DNA from 2 places in the Hyphomicrobium sp. MC1 genome. Region 2 is predicted to be linked to the other one. Evidence: predicted binding sites of a transcription regulator. Region 2 holds the regulator's gene; the other holds the start of a gene.
What was found. Region 2 encodes PhoB, which activates phosphate uptake and scavenging genes when phosphate is short. Its sites were predicted from a motif close to TGTCATNNANCTGTCAT; they were not measured.

Region 1 (4,509 bases), 1.2 Mb from region 2:
TCGAGAAGGCTTCGGCGCACTTGGGATCCTTCAGAGCTTTCCAATCAGGAAGGCCGGGGCACTTTTCTTTCATGTACTCCGGGAACCACCACTCTTCCTTGGCTTTGGGACCAAGCTTGCCGAGCCGCTCGGTCTGGCCCGTGGCGTCGGACGCCTTCATCGCTTCGCGCGCGGTCGTATCCCAGTACTCGACGCCGATATCGATATCGCCGTTCGTCAGGCCGGTGGTGAGGCTCGAGAGATAATCGGCCGTCGGGTATTCAACGTTGTAGCCGAGTTTGGTGAGAATGCCGCCAAGGATCTTGGCGTTGAGATTGACGCTCGTCCAATCGAACAATGCAATCTTGATTGGATCTTGCGATTCAGGAGCGCCCGCCATGGCTTGGCTAAAACTCGCCAGCGATACGATCGCGGCGCAGGCCCCCCCGGCCAAAACGCGTTTGACGGCAGTGTACATAGATCAGCCTCCAAGCCAAATCAGTTGAGGTCGAATTGCAGAAATCGCGTGCAGTGACTTTCCTGAGAGTGATGATTTTTGAATTATGATACCTATTTCAAAGTGTGTTCAAGGCCAAATTCAGGGCAGTTGGTGCAAATATAAGCAGCACGCGCGCGAATAAATGTTTCATAGAAAGTCGTCGTCTCACGCCGATTGCGCTGCAGCCAACCGCGCTCTTTGACCGATAGAATAACCCAAAAAAGAAAGCGAACGCAGATGACTTGCTCTGCGTTCGCTCCGATGAAATGCGTTGACCGATTATCGACCCTGAAGCGGCCTATTGCCGAATGGTCCGCATAAAATTGCGATAAAGCATTTCGGCATCCGCAGCGAAATTCGCGGTGTGGGGTTTAGCAGCTTCAGCCATGCGCGGCAGTGCACCAGGTCCATGCGTGCGTTCCAGCGCTTGCGCGTAAGCCGGGATATTTCCCCAGTCGTCGATCGTGTTGTCTTCGATTTCGACGTGATACTGCATGCTCCATGCCGTCTTGCCGACACGCATCGCCTGGCAAGGACAAATGTCCGATTTGGCAAGCACAACGGCGCCTTCAGGCGGCTGCGCAACGCGCACGGAGTGCCACTGAACAGCTTTGAATTCCTTAGGCAGATTGCCGAACACCGGATCGCTTTCGGCTTCCGTCGTCAGGGCGACATCGAGAATGCCAATTTCAGGCGGACGTTGCGGTCCGCATGTGCCTCCCAGGGCATCGGCCAGGAGCTGATGTCCGAGGCAAAGCCCCATGAAGGGTTTTTCCAATTCGCGAACCCATCGGCGGATCGCGCGCTTTTCATCGACAAGCCACGGGCATTCATCGACATCCCAGACGTCCATTGGGCCGCCCATCACCCAAAGCGCATCGTAGTTTTCAAGCGCCGGAATCGCAGCTCCTTCGTCGAGTTCGACGGCATCCCAAGCGATGCCGTCGGCGGCGAAGAATTTGCGAAAGATGCCTGGATGCTCACAAGCGATGTGCTGAAAAACAAGAAAGCGCACGTTTCCCCCTATTCCCTGTTCATGTACGTCATGATCGACCGGCCGACGACGCCAGGGCGCAAATATACGATGTGAACTCATCCGTCATCAGCGCTTCGATGCCCCTGGTTATTGGATGCCAGAGCTTCACAGGCCCGAACAAACGCGAAATTCCCCATATATTTCATATATGTCGCATAACCGTCATGGACATGGGGCAATGGTGAGAGGCGCGTTGAAGGGAACTCGATTTCGAAGCTGCTCTGTGGCGCAATTCGATAGCAAGCCGAGGCTCTCATGCTTGATGAAGTCCGTTCCGAAACTGCGTCCGGGTCGGGGATTGCACCACGCGCTTCAGCCGACACCCGCATCGGACAGTTCCGGCAGATCCTGATATGGCCGGTCGAGTTGATGCCGCCCAATCCTGAGCCGTCTCATCATGACTTCGCGGCGATCCTTTCGAAGCTCGGCCCCGACAATCCGTGGAAAGAGGTCGATGACGAGTTCACGTGCGATCCGAAAGATTTTCAGGAGCGTCACTACAATGAGTTCGTGACCTTCCTGCCGCCGGTCCAGCGCTTCCTTTACGGCGGACGAATTGGCAGATCGCCGGGATCGGTGTCATCGGAAAGTCCGGTCAAAACCTTCCGGCGTACCGATGTAGCGGCCGTGAGCGTGCAGCTCACGCCCGGCGCTGCCCCGATCGAACTCAAGGTGGCTCACGTCGATTTGTATTTCTTCTTCGAAATCGATGTCGCGATCCTGGCGTTAGAGCTTTATTCCGAAGACATCGGACTCTCCGACGTTCAAGACGTGATGTTCCGACTGGGACGAACGCATCCAGCCTATTGGGAGAAGGACACGGGCGTTGCCGGACATTGCCCAGTGAAGGTCGAATTTCTTTCAAGCCATGGTGACGTCCTGGCCGCCTCCGATTATGAGGATCGCGACAAGTTTCTGGCGCAGGTTTGCGCGAAGCGCGCGGCCCGCGTTGCTGCGCATTGGCAATATCTGCTGCATCCGCTGGTGCCGCATCATTCCGATCACCCGGGTGCGTTGCGCTACAAGCAGCTCGAATATTATCGCATGCCGCAAATGGCGCTTATTGCCGTGAAAGCCGGCAGCGAGCTGACGCGCGCCGATTACGTCCGCCTCGCTTTTGCATCCGGTCCAGGCGACTGCTCGGAGTTGCCATTCTCCCAGCGCCACCTTGAAGATTTCGAAGAGCGGTATTGCTACGATCGTTACTTCGGACAGCACAACGAGATTGAGTGGCCGCAGAGCCGTTATATGTCGTGCGGTCATGCCCTTGTCGTGACGGGCAGCGCCGACAACCCATTCTTCGTCGACCCCAACCATGGCTGCCTCAACAGCTTCCGGCATGAGCACTTCCTCGTCTTTCTGATCGCGCACTTCCACAAGGCATCGCTGCTGATGTTCTCCGATCATCTGACCGGAGCGATGAGCCGTCTCGATGCTAACAACAAGAGCGCGATTCTTGCGTTCAGAGCAGCGTCCCGGCGGGCGCTGCAAACCTTCCTGCGCTTCACGCATCGCTACTGGTTTCACTCGGTCAGCAATCAGACGCAGGCACACGATATTTTTGCATTGTGCCGCCGCCATCTCGATATTGACCGCCTCTACGACGACATTCGGCAGGAAATTCAGGAGATGAGCGAGTTCCTGGAAAACGAGGCTATGCGCCGTCAGAGCGATACCGTTACGCGACTGACCGTTGTTACGACGCTCGGACTTGTCGGCACCACCGTCACCGGCTTTCTCGGTATGAACCTGCTCGATTGGGCCAATCAATCGACGCCATGGCGATTGGTGGCATTTTCTGCAGTGCTTGTGCCGACCATCCTGCTGACGCTGATTACAATCGCTAAATCGCGCGCCTTGTCGGACATGATGGAATCGCTGTCCGACGGCTCGGCGAACTGGTTTCCCAGGCTTCGCCGTAAGACGCGCATTTGAACGGGGAATGTCAGAGGGACGTCGCTTCCATCATCTAGGCAATGGACAAGCGCATCTTTCGCTTAGAGGGGACGACTTCAATATGGTGCCGAAGCAGATTCTTTTGCGCGCATGCTTGTGCCTTGCGGTGCTTCTCAGCATCGCGCCGGCCCACGCCGATGCACCAAAGCACAACGTCATTCTTTTCGTTCCCGACGGCTTGCGGCGGAAGATCGTCACATCTGAGACGGCGCCGACGTTTGCCGATGTGCGCGACAAGGGCGTAAACTTCGTCAACAGCCACTCGTTGTTTCCGACGTTCACGATGCCAAATTCCAGTGGCATGGCGACAGGACATTACCTCGGCGATACCGGTGTGTTCGGCAACGTCATGTATGCCGGTTTTATCATTCGCTCGGCAAAGTCGGCGCGGTTGTCGTTCATCGAAAGCGATGGCGTTATCGGTGACATCGACGACCACTTCGGCGGCAATTTCATCGACGAAGAGACCATCTTGCACGTTGCCCATCGCTCCGGCTTCAACACGGCCGCAATCGGCAAGATCGGCCCGACGGCCGTATTCGATCACACCTCGCGCGGTGGCGCCGAAAGCGTCATCATCGACGATGCGACGGGTAGATCGGTCGGAATTCCGCTCGCTCCTTGGGTCAGCGAAGGTCTAAAGGCGTACGGGCTGCCGACCGAAGCTCCAAGCCGTCTGACCAACAAAGACCATGGCGATTTCAAAACGCCGGGCACAAAAGACGCCAACATCGTCCAGCAAGGTTATTTCGTGCAGGCATTGACGAAAGTTGTGCTGCCGAAATTCAAGGTGGACGGCAAGCCGTTCGTCATCGTGTTCTGGTCGCGCGATCCGGACGGGACGCAGCACAATCAAGGCGACAGCTTCCTGCGGCTGGAACCGGGCATTAACGGTCCGACGTCGATGGCGGCCATCAGCAATGCTGATTCCAATCTGGCCATGATCCGGCGCACGCTCGATCGGCTCGGGCTCGCTGATACGACAAACATCATCATCTCGTCGGACCACGGCTTCTCGACGATCTCGAAGCAGAGCCAA
Region 2 (9,342 bases):
AGAAACGCCCAGAGCCGTCAAAATATCGGCGGCATGCTTCATCGTCGGCCAGTCTGACTGGCTTCCCATGATAATGCCGACGTGTGGCCTGATCCGGCTCATGATGGCGTCCAAAGCCCCCGAAAACGGAAACCGCGTCGGTACAGGAGCGAGCCCGAGTTTACAAGGGTTTTGGGCACCGATACGTGGGGAATTCGAAATGAAAAGGCCAATTGCATGGGCTTTTGGCTGCTTGGGCGACGTTTGGGCGCTTTTAGGGGGCTGAAGCCAGCAGATAGCTGATCGAGTGAAAGAAGTTCTCCGGGCCGATGTAGCCGGAAATCCGGCCGACTTCGGTATGTGATTTGACGACCACAAATGTCGGCACGATGTCGACGCCGGATTTGAAACTCAGATGGACGGCGGCGATATCGTTAATATCGACGAAGCGCACCGGCAGATCCTTGGCCTGAGACGATGCCTGGTAGGCCGGCAGCACGTCGCGGCGGAAAAGCTGGCAGTAGATGCAGCCCTCGGCTTCGACGACGACGAGTTCGAATGCGCCGTTCGGAATGGCAGCTTCGGTATCGATGTCGGCGCGCGAAATCGTAACGGGTGCGAGCATCAGCACGACGAAAAGCAACGTGCGAAGGGCCGTACGCATTTGATGTCACCTCGCGGTCCGCAAGAAGACATCCTTTCTAAGTCATTAATGCCTCTGCGGCTGAGGAATCTCGCCGGTTCGTTAACCGCTGTGCCAAAGCTGGACGGTCAGGATTTCTTGCAGGTGATCGCCACGGTTTTGTAGGAGCCGAAACCGACGACGCCGGCGCCGAACTGTTGCGCCATCGCGGCGCCGAGCTTCTGGGCCTGCGCGTCGGTCTTTTCCGCATCGGGATCGAGCAGCGTCGCCGCGCAGCCAGCGGGCGCTGATGCAAGTTTGACGGCGTCCGTTTTCTCTGGCTCGAAGTCGATGAAGTAGGAGGGATCGAAGACGGCGAATGTCAGGCCCTCGGCATCGGCAAGGACGGGCTTCGCCAGCGACAGGTGGAAGTAAAGGCGGAGGACACCGTTGGTGTATTCGAGGTGCGCTTGGGTCGGCGGCGAGAACGCCAATTGTTCTTCGCCGAGCTTGGCCACCGTGAAGTAGTTGAACTCTTTGAGGCCATCCATGTTGACCTTCAGCAGCGGCTCAAGCTCGTGCTGGTCGTATTTGCCGTCGTTGTTAGTGTCGAGACCTTCGAGCGCCATCGCCGCATAGGAATCGTCGAAGCTCCAGACATGGTCGACGCCCGTAACGGTGCCGTTGTCGTAGTCGACCGTCATCTCATATGTGATCCACATATGAGGATGCGCAGAGGCCGGTATAGAGAAAGCGAGGAGCATTATCGCGGCGGCCGCGAGGCTGAGACATTTATTGAACGACTTATGCAAGATCGGCCCCAATTCCTTTGCTCCGCATTACGCGCGATTCTCGGAGTGCGTTTCATACGAAACGCACATTGAACGTGGCGAGATTGCGACGCGCTGCGCTATTTGGCGGGTATAGGCCAATTCGCCGGTGCGGTTGCATGCCGACGGCGATGGTTATATTATATCCTTTTACTCGGCAGGATGGTGGGAATGAAGCGTTCAGCGGCACGATGTTTCGGTTTTTTGGCGGCCGCGATGACAAGCGCTACGGCCGCTGTCAGCGCTGCCGACGCGCCGAAGGTCGTCGTGACGATCAAGCCCGTACATTCGCTTGTGACGCGTCTGATGGACGGCATCGGGACGCCGCAGCTTATCGTCGAAGGATCGGCATCGCCGCATACGTTCACGCTCAAGCCGTCGACAGCGCGGGCTATCAACGAAGCGGATATTTTCGTTCGTGTGTCGGATACGCTGGAGCCGTTTACGCGCAAGATCGTGACGACATTGCCGTCGAACGTCAAAGTGGTGACGCTTGCGGGCGCAGATGGCGTGACGCTGCTGGATCAACGCGAAGGCGGCACGTTCGAGAAGCATGAGCACGAGCATGAGGCGGACGCGCACGATCATGAGGAAGCAGGCGCTGCCGATCACGATGATCATGATGAGGACGGAGAGGATGGGCATCTCTGGCTCGATCCGTCGAACGCCAAGGCCATTGCGGCCGACATCGCGAAAGCGCTCATTGCGCGCTATCCTGAGTACGCGAGCAAAGTGAAAAGCAACGAGGCGGCGCTCGATGCCGATCTCGATACGCTCGACCATGACCTTTCGAGTGAAATGAAAGGGGCGCAAGGCAAGCCCTTCATCGTCTTCCACGACGCGACGCAGTATTTCGAACATCACTTCGGGCTTCACGCCGTGGGATCGATTACGGTCAGCCCGGACGTGCCGCCGAGCGCAAAAAGACTGACGGAGGTTCGCAGCAAGATTTCGTCGCTCGGTGCAGTCTGTGTTTTTACCGAACCGGAGTTCCAGCCAAACCTTGTTGCTGCGGTTACCGAAGGGACGCATGCCCGTTCGGGGACGATCGACGTCGAAGGGCAATTGCTGACGCCGGGGCCGAAGCTCTACTTCGATCTGATGCATGGCGTCGCGCGCAATCTGTCTAGCTGCCTAACCGCGCCAAGCTGAGAGTCAGTCTTTAGCTGTATTCTCTCGTCATCCTCGGCATGAGATCGGGGATCTATTATGCCGCGGTGATGTTGATTGCTGGATCCTCGGGACAAGCCCGAGGACACATGGCTCGCTATTAAGCCTGCGTTTCGGCTTCGCGGCCGTCGAAGACATAGCCGGCGCCACGGACCGTGCGGATCGGATCGGCTTCGTTGCCGCGGATCAGCGATTTTCTGAGACGGCCGATGTGAACGTCGACGGTGCGCTCGTCGACCTCCGAGGACTGGCCCCATACGCGGTCGAGAAGCTGGCTGCGCGAGAGAACGCGGCGCGGGCTTTCCATGAAGACTTCGAGCATGCGGTATTCGGTCGGGCCGAGGCGGACCTCGCGGACGCCACGCGTCACTTTGTGGGCACCGCGGTCCATCGTGATCTCGCCGGAGACGAGAATATCGCTCATGCGCTCCGGCGCCGCGCGCCGGAGCAGGGCTTTCACACGTGCCATCAATTCCTGCACGGAGAACGGCTTCGTGACGTAGTCGTCGGCGCCGGTCGTCAGGCCCCGCACGCGGTCAGATTCCTCACCGCGGGCGGTCAGCAGGATGATGGGCAGGCTCTGCGTGTCGCCGCGGTTGCGCAGACGGCGGCAAAGCTCGATCCCGGAGATCTTCGGGATCATCCAATCCAATATCGCCAGATCGAAGGTTTGTTCGGCGAGCAATAGTTCGGCTTCCTCGCCATCGGCGGCTTGCACGACGTCGTAACCTTCCGACTGAAGATTGTACTTCAGAAGCTCGGCTAGCGGCGCTTCGTCTTCAACAACGATAATCTTAGCTGGCATGATATTGGATCGGGGTTGCTCTCAGGGTCGTACGGTCATTGGCGCGGCGTAATCAGTGTCGAAGAGGTCTTGTCGCCCTTCGGCCGATCGTCGGCGATCGGTACGCCGTGCACGAGGTAGTAGACGTTCTCGGCGATGTTTGTCGTGTGGTCGCCAATGCGCTCGATATTCTTGGCGCCAAAGAGGAAGTGCGTGCAGATACCGATGTTGCGCGGATCTTCCATCATGTACGTCAGGAGTTCGCGGAACAGCGAGTTATACATAGCGTCGACCTGCTGGTCGTTGCGCCAGACTTCCATCGCCTTCTCGGCATCGAGCGTCGTCAGCGCATCAAGAACGTCCTTGAGCTGCTGCTGCACCATCTCGGTCATGTGGCGCATGCCGGTCATCAGCGGCTTGGGATAGGCTTCCCCTGCAATGGTGAGAGCGCGCTTGGCGATGTTCTTGGCAAGGTCGCCGATACGCTCAAGGTCGCCCGCAATCTTGATGACTGTCATGATGTGGCGCAGGTCGTTGGCGACCGGCTGGCGGCGGGCAATCATCAGAATGACCTGGTCCTGCAGCTCGCGTTCGAGCTGGTCGACCATGACATCGTCGGAAACGGCTTTCTCGGCGAGCTTAGGGTCGCGGCGTTCGAGCGAGTCCATCGCCTGAACGAGAAGCTTTTCGGCATAGCCGCCCATCTGCGCGATGCGGCGGTCGAGGAGCTTCAACTCTTCCTCGTATGACTTCACGGTATGTTCGTTCATCGTCGTAATCCTGAAATCCGGTTTGGCCTCAACGTCATCTCTAGCCGAAGCGGCCGGTGATGTAGTCTTGCGTGCGACTATCCGTTGGGTTTGTGAAAAGCTTTTTGGTGTCGCCGAATTCGACGAGATCGCCGAGGTACATGAAAGCAGTATTCTGCGAGACGCGGACTGCCTGCTGCATGTTGTGGGTCACGATGGCGATCGTGAATTCGTTCTTCAACTCGTCGATCAGCTCTTCGACCTTAGCGGTCGAAATCGGATCGAGAGCGGAGCAGGGCTCGTCGAACAGGATGACTTCCGGGCGGATCGCAACTGTGCGGGCGATGCACAGACGTTGCTGCTGACCGCCGGATAACGACAGGCCGCTGGCGTGCAGCTTGTCTTTTACTTCCTTCCAGAGCGCTGCCTTTTCGAGGGCGCTTTCGACGCGGGCGTCGACTTCGGATTTCGGCAGGCGCTCATAAAGGCGAAGACCGAACGCGATATTTTCATAGATCGTCATCGGGAACGGCGTCGGCTTCTGGAACACCATGCCGATGCGCGAGCGCAGCAGGTTCAGGTCCTTCATGTCGAGGATGTTTTCACCGTCGAACATGATCTTACCTTCGGCGTGCTGGCCGGGATAAAGATCGTACATGCGGTTCAAAACACGCAGGAGCGTAGACTTGCCGCAACCCGAAGGTCCGATGAAGGCTGTCACCTGCCGCTCGTAAAGCGGCAACGAGATGCCTTTGAGTGCCAGAGTCGATCCGTAGTAGAACTTCAGGTCCTGGACCGAAATTTTCTCGGTCAGGCCGGTGTCGACGTCTTTTGACATTACGTTCATTTGGATGTCCTCGAAGTACCCAGGTAACGAGCGGCGATACTAAGCGTGAGCACCGCTGCGGTGATTAACAGTGCGCCGGTCCAGGCGAGGCGCTGCCAGTCCTCGTAAGGGCTCAAGGCATACTGGAAAATAACGACCGGCAAGCTTGCCATCGGAGCATTAAGATCGGTGCTCCAGAACTGGTTGTTAAGAGCGGTGAACAGAAGCGGAGCGGTTTCGCCGCTGACGCGAGCGATAGCAAGCAGCACGCCCGTGATCATGCCGGCGCGGGCCGCCTTGTAAGCCACCTTACGGATGACGAGCGACTGGGGCATGCCGAGCGCTGAAGAGGCTTCGCGAAGCTGGTTCGGAACCAGCAGCAGCATGTTTTCAGTCGTGCGAACGACCGTCGGGATGACAAGTACCGCCAGGGCCGCGGCACCAGCGATGGCCGAGAAGTGGCCCATCGTGCGGACGAGGATCTCGTAGACGAAGAGGCCCGTCACGATCGAAGGGGCGCTGAGCAGAATGTCGTTGATGAAGCGGATCACCGACGAGACTTTGCTGTAACGGCCATACTCCGCCAGATACGTGCCGGCGAGGATGCCGATTGGCGTGCCGACCGCGACGCCGATGAAGGACATCACGAAGCTGCCGGCGATGGCGTTCAGAAGGCCGCCGTCGCTGCCGGGCGGTGGCGTCATTTCCGTAAAGACCTTGAAGTTCAAGCCCGCGAAGCCTTTGAACAGCAGCGTCGCGAGGATGACGGCCAGGATCGTTAGGCCGAGCGCGGATGCCGCCCAGCACAGGCCGACGGTGATCGTGCTTCGCACGCGCCGACGGCGGTATTTTGCCATATCCAAGGCCATGTTTATGCTCCCGCCTTTTTCTCGATACGCATCAGCATGAGGCGCGCGAGAGCCAGGACGACAAAGGTTATGAAGAAGAGGATGAGGCCGAGAGCGATGAGCGACGATGTGTATATGTCGCCGACCGCTTCGGTGAATTCGTTGGCGATCGTGGCAGAGATTGTGGTGCCCGGCGCCAGAATCGATTCCGAAATTCGGTGCGCGTTGCCGATGACGAAGGTGACCGCCATCGTCTCGCCGAGCGCGCGGCCGAGGCCGAGCATGACGCCGCCGATGATGCCGACGCGGGTATAGGGAATGACGACGTTTTTCACGACTTCGCGGGTGGTCCATCCCAAGCCGTAGGCGGCTTCTTTCAGCACCGCCGGGACGGTCTCAAAAACGTCGCGGCAGACCGCAGTAATGAAGGGAAGCACCATCATCGCCAGGATGAGGGCAGAGGTCAGAATGCCGATGCCATATGGCGGACCGGCGAACAGGCCGTTGAGGATCGGGATCGGTTTGAAGAAGGCGATCAGTTCGGGCTGGACATAGCGCTGCAGAGTAGGAGCGAAATAGAACAAGCCCCAAATGCCGTAGATGATGCTCGGAATGCCCGCGAGCAATTCGATCGCGATGCCGATCGGACGGCGGAGGGACATCGGGCAAAGCTCGGTCAGAAATACTGCGATGCCGATGGCTATGGGAACAGCGACCAGCATGGCGATCGCCGACGTCACGATGGTGCCGTAGATCGGGGCCAGTGCGCCGAATTTCTCGGTGACAGGGTTCCAGACTTCGGTGGTGAGAAAGCTGAGGCCGAAGGTCTGGAATGCGAGCGAGCCTCCGAGGACGAGCGATACGAAAATCGCGCTCAGGAGGATCAGTACGAAATAAGCGGAAGATTTGGTTAGCACGCGGAACATCGTGTCCGTCGTTTTTAGACCTTCAAGTACTTTGCGTCTGGCTGCCGCCGCAGCCATCGCTTGCGTGTTGGCGTCTGTCATGAAGGTCAAGTTTCCGCTCCGCACCAGGATAAGGACATCATTTTTTTGCGCAGCCGAGAGGCACCCGAAAGCGGGCGTCTCTCGGCCTAGCGAACGCTTAGTTCGAAAGAACCGGTTTGTTGTCGTCGCCGACAATGTCAGCCCAGCTCTTCTTGATCATCGCAACGACGTTGTCCGGAAGCGGAACGTAGTCAAGGTCTTCCGCAGACTTGTCGCCGTTGGCGTAAGCCCATTCGAAGAACTTGAGGGCTTCCTTGGCGGCAGCAGCATCCTTCGACTTCTTGTGCATCAGGATGAAGGTCGGGTTCGTGATCGGCCACGATTCTGCACCCGGCTGGTCCGTCAGGATAACGCCCATGCCCGGAGCCGAAGCCCAGTCAGCGTTAGACGCCGCGGCCTGGAAGGCGGTGATGACCGGAGCAACGGTCTTGCCGTCCTTGTTGATCATCTTCGTGTACGTCAGCTTGTTCTGCTTGGCGTAGGCGTATTCGACGTAGCCGATAGCGCCCTTCGTCTGCATCACGTTGTTGGCGACGCCTTCGTTGCCCTTCGCGCCGATGCCGACCGGAAACTGGACCGACGTGTTCGAGCCAACGTTTTCCTTGAACTCAGGGCTGACCTTCGAGAGGTAGTTCGTCCAAACGAACGTCGTGCCCGATCCGTCCGAGCGGAAGACAACAGCGATGGCATCCGACGGAAGCTTCACGTCCGGGTTCAGCTTCTTGATGGCCGGGTCGTCCCAGGTCTTGATTTCGCCGAGGTAGATCTTGGCGATGGTCGGGCCATCGAGAACGATTTCGCCCGGCTTGATGCCATCGAGGTTAGCAACCGGAACGATGCCGCCCATGACGGTCGGGAACTGGACGAGGCCGTTCTTCTCGAGTTCTTCACCCTTGAGCGGCTTGTCCGAAGCGCCGAACGTGACGGTGTTGGCTTCGATCTGCTTGATGCCGCCGCCGGAGCCAATCGACTGATAGTTCAAGCCGACGCCGGTCTCTTTCTTGTAGGCGTCAGCCCACTTTGCGTAGATCGGATACGGGAACGTGGCACCCGCGCCGGAAATGTTGTCGGCTTTGACGGGGGCGGTCGCAGCGGCTGTCGCCGCAAACGCCGCAATAAGCGCCATAAAAGACTGTTTCACTCGTGGTCTCCTTGTTGAACGGGGGCTTGAGGCCTCGCCACTCCATCTGCCGGGCGAGCCGGCAAGCACTCTCTAGTCCAGTTAGTTCACGCCTTTGTGAAACGTTAACGGATTGTTTTCTAAGCCGTGGAAATCGTCCGTAGTCGTCTCTTTCAGATGCGGTGATCGGGTTTCTTCCGACGGATCCTGCAAAGATGCTCCCTGAGAGAACAATTTTAGGAAGCGTCTGCGGCCCTCCCCCAAGGCGCGCGCCGCGCAAGATTAGGTTGTTCGGACTAGGCCAACTGGCTTTCAGCGGCAGTCATAACACTGTCATCCAACGCGGGACTCGTTCTAGCGAGTTCAAGCTATGGAATTGTGACAGTCTAGTTATATGATTTTATTATATTTATTTGTAGGCGGGCAGAGAGACGTTGAAAGTGGTGCCCTGGCCGACCACCGATTGGACGGAAAGCTCGGCTTCGTGCCGGTTCAGCACGTGCTTGACGATCGCGAGGCCGAGACCTGTGCCGCCGATGCGGCGGCTATGTTCGGCGCTAACGCGGTAGAAGCGCTCGGTGAGGCGGGGCAAATGCTCAGGCGCGATGCCTGGACCGTTATCCGTGATCGAGACGTGAGCGCGTGCGGGAAATTTTTCGTCTCGCGCACTGTTTTTCTTCAGTAGGGAAACTTTTACGGAGCCGCCTTCTTTGCCGTATTTGACGGCATTTTCAACGAGGTTGTGAAAGACCTGGAACAACTCATCGCGATCGCCCATCGCAATCAGCGGGCCGGCTGATGGTTCGACCTCGATTGTGATGTGCCGTTCTTCTGCAAAAGGCATCAAAGAGCGGGTGACGTCTTCGATGAGATCGTTGACGTCAACGCGGCCTTCCGGCTTCAGGTTGGCCTTTTCCTCGACGCGGCTGAGCAGCAGCAGATCGTCGATCAGGCGCGTCATGCGTTCGGCCTGATCGGCCATGATGGCGAGGAAGCGTTCTCGGGCTTTTTCGTCATTTCGCGCCGGGCCTTGCAGGGTTTCGATGAAGCCGCGCACGGATGCCAGCGGTGTTCTAAGTTCGTGGCTGGCGTTGGCGATAAAGTCCGTGCGCATCTCAAGCAGGCGATGCTGCTCGGATTCATCATGGATTGTAATTAGCGCGGCAATCGGCGGGCGTTCTACCGCGGCGCCGAGGGGGGCAACAGTGGCGATGAGACGCTGACCGGCACCGCCGCGCGGAACGAGATGTGCGGTGCCTTTCTCGCCGTTCTGAAGTGCGTTGGAAACGGCTGAGATCAACTCGGGATCGCGGTTGACGTGCTCGAGCGGGACGCCTTGGCGAAGGCGGTCGAACAGGCCGCGGGCGGCAGCGTTATAATTAAGGATGACGGAGGCTTCATCGAGCA

Region 1: HYPMC_RS19815 (CorA family divalent cation transporter) is a predicted target of PhoB. The motif match lies at 1,664-1,680, and genes of this name have one in related genera.

What each region holds. Positions count from the first base shown of each region.
Region 1 is NC_015717.1:4,121,120-4,125,628, forward strand. Features, by position in the region: gene HYPMC_RS19805 (ABC transporter substrate-binding protein) at 1-379, opposite strand, end outside; gene HYPMC_RS19810 (type 1 glutamine amidotransferase) at 777-1,493, opposite strand; gene HYPMC_RS19815 (CorA family divalent cation transporter) at 1,770-3,449, shown strand; gene HYPMC_RS19820 (alkaline phosphatase family protein) at 3,532-4,509, shown strand, end outside.
Region 2 is NC_015717.1:575,374-584,715, forward strand. Features, by position in the region: gene purE (5-(carboxyamino)imidazole ribonucleotide mutase) at 1-93, opposite strand, end outside; gene HYPMC_RS02645 (thioredoxin fold domain-containing protein) at 254-643, opposite strand; gene HYPMC_RS02650 (DUF1007 family protein) at 751-1,365, opposite strand; gene HYPMC_RS02655 (zinc ABC transporter substrate-binding protein) at 1,648-2,583, shown strand; gene phoB (phosphate regulon transcriptional regulator PhoB) at 2,702-3,406, opposite strand; gene phoU (phosphate signaling complex protein PhoU) at 3,442-4,155, opposite strand; gene pstB (phosphate ABC transporter ATP-binding protein PstB) at 4,196-4,981, opposite strand; gene pstA (phosphate ABC transporter permease PstA) at 4,978-5,829, opposite strand; gene pstC (phosphate ABC transporter permease subunit PstC) at 5,832-6,815, opposite strand; gene pstS (phosphate ABC transporter substrate-binding protein PstS) at 6,913-7,941, opposite strand; gene HYPMC_RS02690 (ATP-binding protein) at 8,345-9,342, opposite strand, start outside.